3 regions of the Halomonas sp. SS10-MC5 genome follow, and region 3 is predicted to be linked to each of the others. Evidence: predicted binding sites of a transcription regulator. Region 3 holds the regulator's gene; each other region holds the start of a gene.
What was found. The regulator sigma-54, encoded in region 3, starts transcription at its own class of promoters, with help from an activator protein. The targets are predictions, from matches to a motif close to TGGCACNNNNNTTGCTNT.

Region 1 (4,276 bases), 890 kb from region 3:
TGATAGGTGTGGATGCCGCGCTCCTTGAAGGCGGCCAGCGTATCCTCGACGAAGCCCGACTCGTTGAGCGTGTCGGTATGGATGGCGATCTGTACGTCGTACTTTTCGGCCACGCTCAGGCAGGTGTCGATGGAGGCCGGGGTAGTGCCCCAGTCCTCGTGCAGCTTGAGACCGATGGCGCCGGCCTCAAGCTGGGCTTCCAGGGCTTCGGGCAGGCTGGCATTGCCCTTTCCCAGCAGGCCGATGTTCATCGGCAGCGCGTCCACCGCCTGCAGCATCCTGCCGATGTGCCAGGCGCCCGGCGTGCAGGTAGTGGCGTTGCTGCCGGTGGCCGGCCCGGTGCCGCCGCCGAGCATGGTGGTGATGCCGCTCATCAGGGCTTCTTCCACCTGCTGGGGGCAGATGAAGTGGATGTGCGCGTCGATGCCGCCGGCGGTGAGGATCTTCCCCTCACCGGCAATGATCTCGGTGCCGGGGCCGATGACGATGTCGACGTCGGGCTGGGTGTCGGGATTGCCCGCCTTGCCGATGGCTGCGATACGGCCGGCCTGGATGCCCACGTCCGCCTTGACGATGCCCCACCAGTCGAGGATCAGCGCGTTCGTGATCACGGTATCCATCACCGTATCGTCGAGGCGCTGGCTCTGGCCCATGCCGTCGCGGATCACCTTGCCGCCGCCGAACTTCACCTCATCCCCGTAATGGGTCGCGTCGCGCTCGACTTCGATCCACAGCTCGGTGTCGCCCAGGCGTACCCGGTCGCCCACCGTGGGGCCATACATATCGGCATAGGCTTGGCGTGAAATCTTCATGAAGCGTCTCCATCCAGCTTACCCATCACCTCGCCGCGAAAGCCGTAGATATGGCGCGTGCCGGCAAAGGGAATCAGCGTGACTTCTCGCGTCTGACCCGGCTCGAAGCGAATCGCCGTGCCCGCCGCCACGTCCAGGCGAAAACCACGCGCCTTGGTGCGGTCGAAGACCAGCGCCGGGTTGGTCTCGGCGAAGTGATAATGGGAGCCGACCTGGATCGGCCGGTCGCCGGTATTGGCCACCTCCACCGTGATCCGCTCGCGCCCGGCGCAGAGCTCGATCTCGCCGTCCTGTAATTGGTACTCCCCAGGAATCATGACGCCTCCTTAACAACGTTGCGGAAATGAGCGAGCGACGGCCAGACAAGGCGAACAGAGGCGAGCCAGCGGAGTTGACTGGGTGTTCAATGAGCATGGCGAGCCGATGTTCAACGCGGTATGGCCGAGCGCAGCCATTTCGACCTCCGCTAGACGATGGGTGTGTGGACCGTGACCAGCTTCGTGCCATCGGGGAAGGTCGCCTCCACCTGCACCTCGTGCACCATCTCGGCTACCCCCTCCATCACATCGTCGCGGCCGAGGATCTCGCGGCCGTAGCTCATCAGCTCGGCCACGCTGCGGCCGTCTCTCGCGCCTTCCATGATCTCGAAGCTGATCAGCGCCACCGCCTCCGGGTAGTTGAGCTTGAGGCCGCGGGCCCGGCGTCGCTCGGCCAGTTGGGCGGCCGAGAACAGCAGCAGCTTGTCCTTGTCTCTCGGGGTCAGTTCCATGCGAGTCTCCTGCAATCGTCAGGTGAACCAGATACGGGGGGGATGGGGAGGAGAATCGATCAACAGCGGCCTGAGACAGGCCCAGGCCTGCTGGCAAAGGTCCCAGGCCTCGTTACGCTCATGACCCAGGTAGCGCAGCAACAGCACGCCATGGCGCACGGTGACCGCCCAGCGCGGGCTTGGCGGGATCGCATCTCGCAGCGCTTCGATGGCGTTGGCTTCGTCGTCGAGGCCCACGGCCCATAGCGTGGCCTGCACGCTGGCGCCCCCCTGCCCCCAGCGCCCCTTGAAGCGCGGGTGCTCCGGGTCGAGCGGCTGACGCTCCAACCACAGCGGCTTGCCATCGCGACACAACCGAAAGCGCTGCTCGATGCGGCCCGACACGTAGGGCAGCCGGCTCGCCGGTCGGCCCAGCGCCAACACTTCCCAGCCCAGGCAACGCGCATCGCCGGCCAGCTCGATGGCCGTGTGCTGCTCACCGCACGAGCCATCGAAGGCAATGGTCTCCTGGGGCAGCCACTCGAGCACGCCGCCCGGCGCCACCTGCAGCTCGGTACGCTGGGACCAGGCCACGCCATGGCTGTCGGCACGATAGAGCTTGTTGGCCGCAGGCGTCGTCACCAACGCACGGGCGCCCGATTCGACCTGAACCGAGACGTGCAACAGATCGCCGCTGACCAGCCCTCCGGGCGGATGCAGCAGGTAGACATGACACGAGCCCCCGCGGCCCTCGGGATAGAAAGGCCGCTGCACCCGCAGCGGGCCCTGATGACGAGCCCGCACCAGGCGGGTGGCCCCCTGGCGCCGGTCGAAGCCGAGTTCCAGCGACGCCACCCAGCGACGGCCGGCATCGAAGCGGTGACCGGAAGCACAGGGCGGCAGCAGTGTCTTGGCGTCGAAACGAGCCGTCATTGGCATCGGCCTTCAGCAACAGGGTTCGGCCTCTTCGTCGAGGCTTTGCCCTATTCATGGCAACCGCTGTACCAGAACGGTGAAATGCAGGAAAAACGGATACGATTCATTGGCTTATTTTGTATACAGCCACACCTGCACGGACCATCTTCGCACCAGATTGGCGCGCGAAAGCCAGCGCGGCGCACAGTTTCCGCGCATGAGCGCCTGACGACTCCTTGGCCATGGCGCAGAACGGTGCATGGAAAAATCCCACCTTGGCAAAACGGCTAGACCGTCAGGTGCTCCTTGATCAGGGCATCGGTGAGCTCACCGATCTCGCCCCTGGCCACCGGCCGGCCGCGATCCATGATCGCGAAGCGATCGGCATACTTGCGGGCGAAGGGCAGTTTCTGCTCCACCAGCAGCACGGTCAGACCGTCCTCGGCGATCAGCTTGCGAATCACCTCGCCAATCAGGGTGACGATATTGGGCTGGATCCCCTCCCCCGGCTCGTCAAGAATCAGCAGGCGTGGCTCGATCACCAGCGCCCGACCGATGGCCAGCTGCTGCTGCTGGCCGCCGGAGAGATCGCCACCCCGACGGTGCTTCATCTCCTCGAGCACCGGGAAGAGTTCGAAGATGCGCTCCGGGATGGTGCGCCGACCATCGCCGCGTGCCGCCAGGCCGGTACGCAGGTTCTCTTCCACGGTGAGCAGCGGGAAGATCTGCCGCCCCTGGGGCACGTAGCCGATCCCCAGCCGCGAACGATCCTCCACCCGCCGCCGGGTAAGCTCGACATCGTCGGCATAGCGGATGCTGCCGGAGGCCACCGCCACCTCCCCCATGATCGCCTTCATCAAGGTGGTCTTGCCCACCCCGTTGCGCCCCATTACGCAGGTACACTGGCCCGCCGGCACGGCCAGGTCGAGATCCCACAGGGTGTGGCTCTCGCCATAGAACTGATTGAGCTTGTCGATTTCGAGCATCAGACCGCCTCCTCCTCGGCTTCGGCGCCCAGGTAGACCTCGACCACCTGCGGGTCGCTCGACACCTGGTCCATACTGCCCTCGGCCAGCACGCTACCCTGATGCAGCACCGTCACCTTGCGTGCGATGGAACGCACGAAACCCATATCGTGCTCGACGACGACAACAGATTGTTTTCCCGCTAACCCGGTCAGCAGCTCGGCGGTACGCTCCATCTCCTGCTCGGTCATCCCCGCCACCGGCTCGTCCACCAGCAGAAGCCGCGGCCGCTGCATCAGCAGCATGCCGATCTCCAGCCACTGCTTCTGGCCGTGGGACAGAATGCCCGCCTGACGCTCACGCAGCTCGGCCAGGCCGATGGTCAGCAGCACCTCGTCGATGCGGTCGCGAATCTCGCCGTTCATGCGTGCCGTGAGCGTGGGCAGGATGCGTTTGTCGGCGGCCATCGCCAGCTCCAGGTTCTCGAATACCGTGAGCGCCTCGAACACCGTGGGCTTCTGGAACTTGCGGCCGATGCCGAGGCTGGCGATCTGCGGCTCGTTCATGGTCAGCAGGTCGTGGCGACTGCCGAACCACACCTTGCCGCTATCGGGTCGGGTCTTGCCGGTGATGATGTCCATCATGGTGGTCTTGCCGGCGCCGTTGGGTCCGATGATGCAGCGCAGCTCGCCGTCGTCGATGGTCAGGTTCAGGTCGTTGATCGCCTTGAAGCCGTCGAAGCTGACCGTGACGTCGTCGAGGTAGAGAATCGGCCCGTGCCGCACGTCGACCGGCGACTCGGCCGGCACCAGGAAATCGAAGACCCGGTCACGATT
Region 2 (4,276 bases), 1.7 Mb from region 3:
TGCAGCGGAATGCGTGCCCAGTAGCGGCTCTCGTCGCACCAGCTCGATTCCGCCACGCCCAGGTCGTCGGCCACCAGCAGGGTGGCCTCCCATTCCACCGCCAGCGGCGCCAGCGCCACCGCGCCGTGCTTCGATTCCGGCTGGCCGGAGAACGGGTCGAGGTGCGCCTCGAGCAGCGCCCCCATGCGCGCCGTGCCGCTGAAGTAGCCGCTCCAGTGCATCGGCACGAACACCTCGCCGCGACGCTGGCCGCGCGACAGCCGCACCCGGCCGACATAGTCGCCGCCCGCTCCCGCCAGGCGCGCCAGGCCATGCTCCGCCACGCCCCACTCGGCGGCGTCTTCCGGGGTGAGCTCAATGAACGGCTCGGCGCGGTGATTCATCAGCCGCGGTGCACGGCCGGTGCGGGTCATGGTGTGCCACTGGTCGCGCACGCGCCCGGTGTTGAGCCGCAGCGGGCGTGCCGCGTCCAATGCCTGGGCCGGCGGGCGCGGGCGTACCGGCAGCAGGCGGGCGCGACCGCCCGGCGTGGCGAAGCGGCCATCGGTGAACAGCCGCGCGGTACCGTGGGGGGCGGCGGCGTTGACCGGCCACTGGATCGGCGCCAGGGCATCGTAGGCGGCGCGGTCGAGCCCGGCCAGGCCGGAGATATCGAACAGCCGGCGGCTCTCCCCCGGCCCCTCACCGTTCTCGAAGCCCGAGAGCCGGGCGTGCTCGTCGAAGATCTCGCACGGATGGGTATAGGCGAACGCCTCGCCGAAGCCCAGCCGCCTGGCCACCTCGCAGACGATCCACCAGTCGTGCCGGGCCTCCCCGGGCGGTGGCAGGATGCCGCGCTGGCGCGAGATGCGCCGCTCGGAGTTGGTCACGGTGCCGTCCTTCTCCGACCAGCTCGAGGCCGGCAGCACGATATCGGCATAGGGCAGCAGGTCGGTATTGGCCATGCACTCGGAGACGATCACCAGCGGGCACTTCGCAAGCGCCTCGCGCACCCGGTCGGCCCGCGGCAGGCTTACCGCCGGGTTGGTGGCCATGATCCATAGCGCCTGCACCTCGCCGCGCTCGATCGCCTCGAACAGCGCCACCGCCTTGTGGCCGGGCGCCTCGGGCAGGCACGGCACCAGTCGCTCGGTGGCCCAGAAGCGCGTGACCCGGTCGCGCGCGCCGGGGGTGTCGTAGTCCATGTGGGCGGCCAACTGGTTGGCCAGCCCGCCCACCTCGCGCCCGCCCATGGCGTTGGGCTGGCCGGTGATCGAGAACGGCCCCGCCCCCGGCAGGCCGATCTTGCCGCCCGCCAGGTGGCAGTTGATGATGGCGTTGCCCTTGTCGGTGCCGCTGCTCGACTGGTTCACCCCCTGGGAGAACAGCGTGACCACGTGCAGGTGGCTGGCGAACCAGTAGAAGAAGGTCTCCAGGCGCTCGGCATCGACGTCACAGTCGGCGGCGATGGCCTCCACCCAGGCATCCTGTTCCCGTGCCGCGGCGAGCGCCTCCTCGAAGCCCTGGGTATGCGCCTCCAGATAGACCCGGTCGAGCTTGTTGCGCTCGGCCATCCAGGCCAGCAATCCGGTGAACAGGCGCGCATCGCTGCCCGGCGCGAGCCCCAGGTAGAGGTCGGCGATCTCGCAGGTATCGGTGACCCGCGGGTCGATTACCACCACCCGCAGCAGCGGGTTGCGCTGCTTGGCCACCTTGAGGCGCTGGTAGAGCACCGGATGGTTCCAGGCCAGGTTGGAGCCCACCAGCACCACCAGCTCGGCCTCTTCGAGATCCTCGTAGCTGCACGGCACGGCGTCGGCGCCGAAGGCACGCTTGTGGGCCGCCACCGCCGAGGCCATGCACAGCCGCGAGTTGGTATCCAGGTGCGGCGTGCCGAGAAAGCCCTTGAACAGCTTGTTGGCGACGTAATAGTCCTCGGTGAGCAGTTGCCCCGAAAGATAGGCGGCGACGGCCTGCGCACCGTGGCGGTCGCGCACCGCCGTGAGCCGCTCGGCGACGGCGTCCAGCGCCGTGTCCCAGTCGGTCTCGACACCGTCGACCCTGGGCCGGGTCAGGCGGCCATGGTGCCCCAGCGTCTCGTGCAGCGCCGAGCCCTTCACGCACAGCCGGCCGAAGTTGGCCGGGTGCGCCGGGTCGCCCTGTACGTCGACGATCTCGCCATCCTCGACGCTGGCCAGCACGCCACAGCCGACGCCGCAGTATGGGCAAGTGGTTCGGGCCTCGCGCATGTCGATCTCCTGTCTGTTCCTGGCGAAACGACGACGCCCGCCAACGACCAACCCCGAAGGGCGGCGTTGGCGGGCGTCGTTGCCGCTCGGGGCGCCGCATGGCGCCCTCGGTAGAGTATTGACCCGTATCAAGCAGGAAGCGTGCCATCCACCGAAGACCGAACGGCTATCAGCTAGATGCCTCTTTTCCCGCGCCCCTCCCGCATGCTGCCCTGCACCATTTCCCCACGACCGGCTCCGCCCTTGCACCAGGCTAGTGCCGAGCGGGCACGCCGGATGACTTGGCTGCCCGCCGCCAGCGCCGGCTGAGGCGCCACCCGCCTGCGACGAAGCGAAAGATGGAATGTTTCTTGCTTGGAGACAGGAAAAGACCACCTAGGCATGCCATTCACGAGCGAGACCCTATGCCACCACCCCTGAACATTCTGCTGGTCGACGATGAGGTGGTACGTGCCGCCATGGTCGAGGAGGCGCTGATGGCCGAGGGACACCGGGTCATCTGCCGGCTCTCGAACCCGGCCAGCCTCAACGAGATGGTCGCGCGCCATCAGCCCGACGTGGTGATCATCGACATGGAGAGCCCCGACCGCGACACGCTGGAGAGCATGGCGCTGCTCAACCGCGAGAACCCTCGCCCGGTGGTGTTCTTCGCCGACCAGCACGACTCCGACACGCTGCAGGCCGCGCTCAAGGCCGGCGTCAGCGCCTACGTCGTCGACGGCCTGGTGCCGGAGCGCGTGGAGGCTATCGTCGAGGTCGCCATCGCCCGCTTCGACGCCTTCCACAGCATGCGCCAGGAGCTGGACAAGGCGCGCAACCAACTGGCCGAGCGCAAGCGTATCGAGCGCGCCAAGGGCCTGTTGATGAAGCATCAGGGCTGCGACGAGGAGCAGGCCTATCGCATGCTGCGCAAGCTCGCCATGGACCGCGGCCAGCGTATCGCCGAGGTCGCCGACAGCGTCGTCGACATTCTCGGCCGCCTGAACCCGCTATTGCCCCAGGGGCACGCCGCCGACAAACGGGGAACCCGCTCATGAGCCAACCGCCACTTCACGCCGCCAGCCCGGAACTCGCGCGCCTCACCCTCGGCTTCGTGCCGCTGCTCGATGCCGCCCTGCTGATCGTCGCCCGCGAACGGGGCTGCTTCGCCGCCCAGGGGCTGGACGTCAGCCTGTCGCGGGAGAACGCCTGGGCCACCCTGCGCGACAAGGTCGCCGCCGGCCTGCTCGACGGTGCGCAGATGCTCGCCCCCATGCCGCTGGCCATGAGCCTGGGCCTGGGCCGCGCCCCCTGCGAAACGCTGGCGCCGCTGCTGCTCTCGCGCAACGGCAATACCATCACGCTCTCCACGTCGCTGTGTCAGGCCAGCGGTGCCGCCCTCGACGCAGACCCGGGCAGCAGCGCCCTGGCGCTGGGCGACTGGCTGCGCGGCTCGGGCAGCAGCAGGCGCCCGCGCCTGGCCATGGTGTATCCCTACTCCTGCCAGCACTACCAGCTGCGCGAATGGCTGACGCTGGGCGACATCGCCCCCGACCGCGACGTCGAGCTGGTCGCCCTGCCGCCGCCGCGCATGGTGGAAGCCCTGCGCGACGGCCAGATCGATGGCTTCTGCGCCGGCGAGCCCTGGGGCACCCTCGCCCGCCACTGCAGTGTGGGCCGGCTGGTCGCCACCGGTGCCCAGCTGTGGCCCGGCCACCCCGAGAAGGTGCTCGGCGTGACCCGCTCCTGGGCGCAGCGCTACCCGGCCACACTGGCCGCCCTGCTGCGCGCCCTGGTAGCAGCCGGCGAGTGGCTGGCCGCCTCGCCGGATCATCGCCGTCAGGCACATGAATGGCTGGCCCTGCCGCCCTACCTCGATCGCTCGATTCGCCACCTCGACACCCTCGACAGCGATGCAGCGCCCATCCATCAGCAGCTCTGCGGGGGGGACCTGCTGCGCCCGACGCCGCAGGCCGCCCTGCACTTCGCCGAACCCATCGTGCGTCAACTGGAAGCCCAGGGTGGCCGCTTCGACCCCGCGCTGCTGGCGGCGTGCTACAGCCCTGTGC
Region 3 (4,276 bases):
CTGGACCAGAGGATACTGTTCGAGGAACTCCACGATGCAGGGCTCCCTGCCGGTGGCCGAGCGCAATCGCGGGTCCCAGTAGGGGTTGGGCAGGCAGCGCGCGTCGAAGACGATATCGGCATCGAGCGGTACGCCGCCCTTGAAGCCGAACGACTCCACCGTCAGGGTCAACTGGTCGGCGCGATGGCTGGCCACCTGTTCGGTGATACGCCCGCGCAGGTCATGCACCGACAGCCGCGAGGTGTCGATGATCAGGTCCGCCAGGTTGCGAATGTCGCTCAGCGTGGCGTCTTCCGACTCGATGGCCTCGTTCAGGGTCATGTCCCGGCCGCGGGTCAGGGGGTGACGCCGTCGGGTCGCGGAGTAGCGTTCGAGGAGAATGCGGGCATCGGTGGTCAGGTAGATGACCTGGCAGTCGACCTGCTTGTTGCGCAGCTCCTCCAGCAGGCGCGGGAAGCGCTCCAGGGCGTGGGGGAGGTTGCGCGCATCGATGCTGACGGCGATGGAGGTCTGGATCGTGGGCGAGCTGCGTAGCTCATCCACCAGCGAGCCGAGCAGCATCGCCGGAAGGTTGTCGATGGCGTAGTAACCGATGTCCTCGAGCGCCTGCAGTGCGATCGACTTGCCGGAGCCGGAACGGCCGCTGATGATCACAAGCTGCATGAGGAATCTCCTGATCAGGGGCTGGCCGTACGGCGAGGGAAGCGGTCAGGCCGAGGACTGTCGTCGTATCGCTTCGACGAGACGCTCGTGGAGTTCACGCTGGCTCGTGCACTTGCGCAGCCGGGCGCGCGTCTCGGCGTCGTTCATGACGCTGGCTACTTGGCTCAGCAGCGACAGGTGCGTATCGTCGGCCTCTTCGGGCACCAGCAGCACGAACACCAGGTCGACCGGCTCGCCGTCGATGGCGTCGAAGTCGATGGGTTCGGCCAGCTTGAGAAAGGCGGCCACGGGGCTGTGGCAGTGGGGGCTGCGGGCATGAGGAATGGCCACGCCGTTGCCGATACCGGTGCTGCCCAGCCGCTCGCGCCCGACCAGTCTACCGAAGACCTCCTGGCTGTCGAGGCTCGGGGTGTTCTGCGCGATGAAGGTGCTGAAGAACTCCAGCACCCTCTTCTTGCTGCCTCCCGGAACGTCGAACAGAGCGCGTTCCGGGGGCAGGATGGTTTCCAGTGTCATGGCAACTCAGCGAACGCCGGCGCCCTGGGCGCGAGCCTGGGCCTTTTCCTTGTGTTTGACCAGTTGACGATCGAGCTTGTCGGTCAGCGCATCGATGGCGGCGTACATGTCCTGATCGGAAGCTTCGGCATGCAGATCGGCGCCGGCGGCATGCAGCGTGCAGGCGGCCTGCTGGCGCTCCTTCTCGATCGAGAGCGTGACCTGCACGTTGGTGATGTTGTCGTAATGTCGCTGGACGCGGTTCAGCTTCTCGCTCACGTAGTCACGCAGTGAATCGGTCAGCTCAACATGATGGCCGGTGATGTTGACTTGCATGACAAGCTCCTTCGTCCTTCGGGTGGTAGCTCGATTGTAACCCTTTTTCCTGCCCTGCATACCCCCTCGGGCGGCGGGATTGCCCGGGGTCAACATCACGTCGCGGGGTCAACGAAAACGCTTGCGCTCGCTCGATGAGGGGATGCCCAAGGCTTCGCGATACTTGGCCACCGTGCGGCGGGCGACCTGGATGCCATCCTCGGCCAGCAGATCCACCAGGCGGCTGTCGGAGAGCGGCTTGCGGGGCGGCTCGTCGGCGATGAGCTTGCGGATGCGGGCACGGATCGCGGTGCTGGAGTGGACGTCCCCGTCGCCGCTTCCGCCGACATGGCTGGAGAAGAAGTACTTCAGCTCGAAGACGCCTCGCGGAGTATGGATGAACTTCTGCGTCGTCACCCGCGAGATGGTCGATTCGTGCATCTCGACGGCCTGGGCGATGTCGGCCAGCACCAGCGGCTTCATGCCTTCCTCGCCCTGCTCGAGAAACTCGATCTGGCGCGCCATGATCTCCCGTCCCACCCGCAGAAGCGTGTCGTTGCGGCTGGCCAGGCTCTTTATCAGCCAGCGGGCCTCCTGCAGGTGATCCTTGAGGAACTGGTTGTCCTGGCTCTTGTCCGCACGCCGCACCAGGGCGACGTAGTCGGGCTGGATGCGCAGGCGCGGCAGGGCCTCGGCGTTGAGTTCCACGCGCCAGCCCGATTCGTCGTGATAGGCGACGAGGTCCGGGGTGACGTAGCTGCTGCCGACCTCGGCAAAGTCGCTGCCGGGGCGGGGATCCAGCGAGCGAACCAGGGCGATGACCTGGTCCAGCGACTCGTCGTCGAGACCCAGGCGACGCTTGAGCAGGCGGCGGTCGTCGGCAGCCAGCGCCTCGAGGAACTGGCGCACGAGACGGCGGGTCTGGGGCAGCAGTGGGGTATCATCGGGCAGCGCCGCCAGCTGCAGCATCAGGCACTCGCGCAGGTCGCGGGCGAACACGCCGGTGGGCTCGAACTGCTGCAATCGCAGCAGGACCTGCTCGACCTCCCGGGTGGGCAACCCCTCCAGGCCCTGACGGCGCAGGCCGTCGCGTATTTCCTCCAGGGGGTGGGCCAGGTAGCCGGCGGCGTCCACGGCGTCGATCAGGCTCTCGGCGATGAGGCGCTGGCGGTCGTTCAGGTCGGTCATCGCCAGCTGCCAGATCAGATGGCCGGCGAGGGTCTGCGCCGAGGCTTGGCGCTCGAAGTCCGGCCCCTCGCCGGTGGCGGCGCCTGAGCCGGAGCCCGTGCCGTGGTCGGGGTAGGTGTCCGTCCAGTCGCTGTCGGTGGAGAGTTCGCTGGGTATCTCGCTGGCCCAGTCGTCGCTCGGGGTTTCGCTGACGGCCTGTTCGCCGAAGCCGTCGTCGAGTTCCAGCATGGGGTTGGATTCCAGCGCCTGCTGGATCTCCTGGCGTAGGTCGAGGGTCGAGAGCTGCAGCAGGGCTATGGCCTGTTGCAGCTGGGGGGTCATGGTCAGCTGAGTGCCGACACGTAATTGCAGGGACGCTTTCATGGCCATGAGGGTAAGGCGCTCATCTGCCGGAAAAGCTCTACCCTAGACGGGTAGCCCATGACTTGCAAGAGAAATGGCTGCAATATGCATGCCAGTGAAAGTTTTTATCCCTGATTAGAATGTTTTAATGCGTCCCAGGTGCTTGCATAATGCAGTGGAGTGCGCTACAGGCGAAAGTCCTCGCCGAGATAGACCTCTCGCACCCGCTTGTTGGCCAGAATGGCCTCGGCGTTTCCATCGGCAATGATCTGGCCGTCGCCGACGATGTAGGCCGAGTCGCAGATGTCGAGGGTTTCACGGACGTTGTGGTCGGTGATCAACACCCCGATGTCGCGCGCCTTGAGCTGGCGGATGATGCCCTTGATCTCGCCCACCGAGATCGGGTCGACCCCGGCGAAGGGTTCATCGAGCAGGATGAAGGCCGGTTCGGTGGCCAGCGCCCGGGCGATCTCGACGCGGCGCCGTTCGCCGCCGGACAGGCTCATGCCCAGGTTGTCGCGGATGTGGGTGACGTGGAAATCTTCCAGCAGCTGCTCGAGCCTCTCCTGTCGCCCGCGGCGGTCGAGATCCCGGCGCGTCTCGAGGATGGCCATGATGTTGTCGGCTACCGACAGCTTGCGAAAGATCGATGCCTCCTGGGGCAGGTAGCCGATACCCGCCCGAGCCCGTTCGTGCATGGCGCTGTGCGAGAGGTCCCGGTCGTCGATGTGCACTTCACCGGCATCGGCCTTGACCAGACCGACGATCATGTAGAACGACGTGGTCTTGCCGGCCCCGTTGGGCCCGAGCAGGCCGACCACGCGGCCCTGCTCGATGGTGAGGCTGATGTCGTGGACCACGCGGCGACGCTTGTAGCTCTTGGCCAGGTGGCGGGCGTGCAGGGTCTTCATCGACATGTCAGCGCTCCGGCTGCAGGGTCATGCGAATGCGCTGGCTGCCTTCGACGCCCTCGCTCTGGGAGCGTGCCTGCACCACGCGGCGGTCGAGGAAGTACTCGAGGTAGCCGCCGTCGAAGGTGTCGCCGCCCTGGTGCAGCTCGGCGCGGTCGATCAGTTCCACACGGCGCTCGGCGACATGGTAGACAATGGTACGCCCCCAGCCGCGAACCACGGGTTGCTCGGGGTCGGGCTGCTGCTCGATGTAGGCGCGCTCGCCGCGGGCCGTGGCGCGCGAGAGTTCGCCGGCCGCATTGCGCTGAAACTCGACGCGGTCGCCGGTGAGTCGCATGCTGCCCTGGCGAATGTCGACATCG

Region 1: the regulator sigma-54 is predicted to act here: its motif matches at 2,550-2,567, upstream of I4484_RS09570 (urease accessory protein UreD).
Region 2: the regulator sigma-54 is predicted to act here: its motif matches at 2,358-2,375, upstream of I4484_RS05910 (nitrate reductase).

The regions. Positions count from the first base shown of each region.
Region 1 covers NZ_CP065435.1:2,029,202-2,033,477, reverse strand. The annotation lists gene ureC (urease subunit alpha) at 1-812, opposite strand, end outside; gene I4484_RS09580 (urease subunit beta) at 809-1,129, opposite strand; gene ureA (urease subunit gamma) at 1,279-1,581, opposite strand; gene I4484_RS09570 (urease accessory protein UreD) at 1,600-2,493, opposite strand; gene urtE (urea ABC transporter ATP-binding subunit UrtE) at 2,763-3,461, opposite strand; gene urtD (urea ABC transporter ATP-binding protein UrtD) at 3,461-4,276, opposite strand, start outside.
Region 2 covers NZ_CP065435.1:1,239,144-1,243,419, reverse strand. The annotation lists gene I4484_RS05910 (nitrate reductase) at 1-2,228, opposite strand, end outside; gene I4484_RS05905 (ANTAR domain-containing response regulator) at 2,633-3,265, shown strand; gene I4484_RS05900 (CmpA/NrtA family ABC transporter substrate-binding protein) at 3,262-4,276, shown strand, end outside.
Region 3 covers NZ_CP065435.1:2,914,451-2,918,726, reverse strand. The annotation lists gene rapZ (RNase adapter RapZ) at 1-663, opposite strand, end outside; gene ptsN (PTS IIA-like nitrogen regulatory protein PtsN) at 709-1,179, opposite strand; gene raiA (ribosome-associated translation inhibitor RaiA) at 1,186-1,494, opposite strand; gene I4484_RS13610 (RNA polymerase factor sigma-54) at 1,603-3,030, opposite strand; gene lptB (LPS export ABC transporter ATP-binding protein) at 3,189-3,914, opposite strand; gene lptA (lipopolysaccharide transport periplasmic protein LptA) at 3,922-4,276, opposite strand, start outside.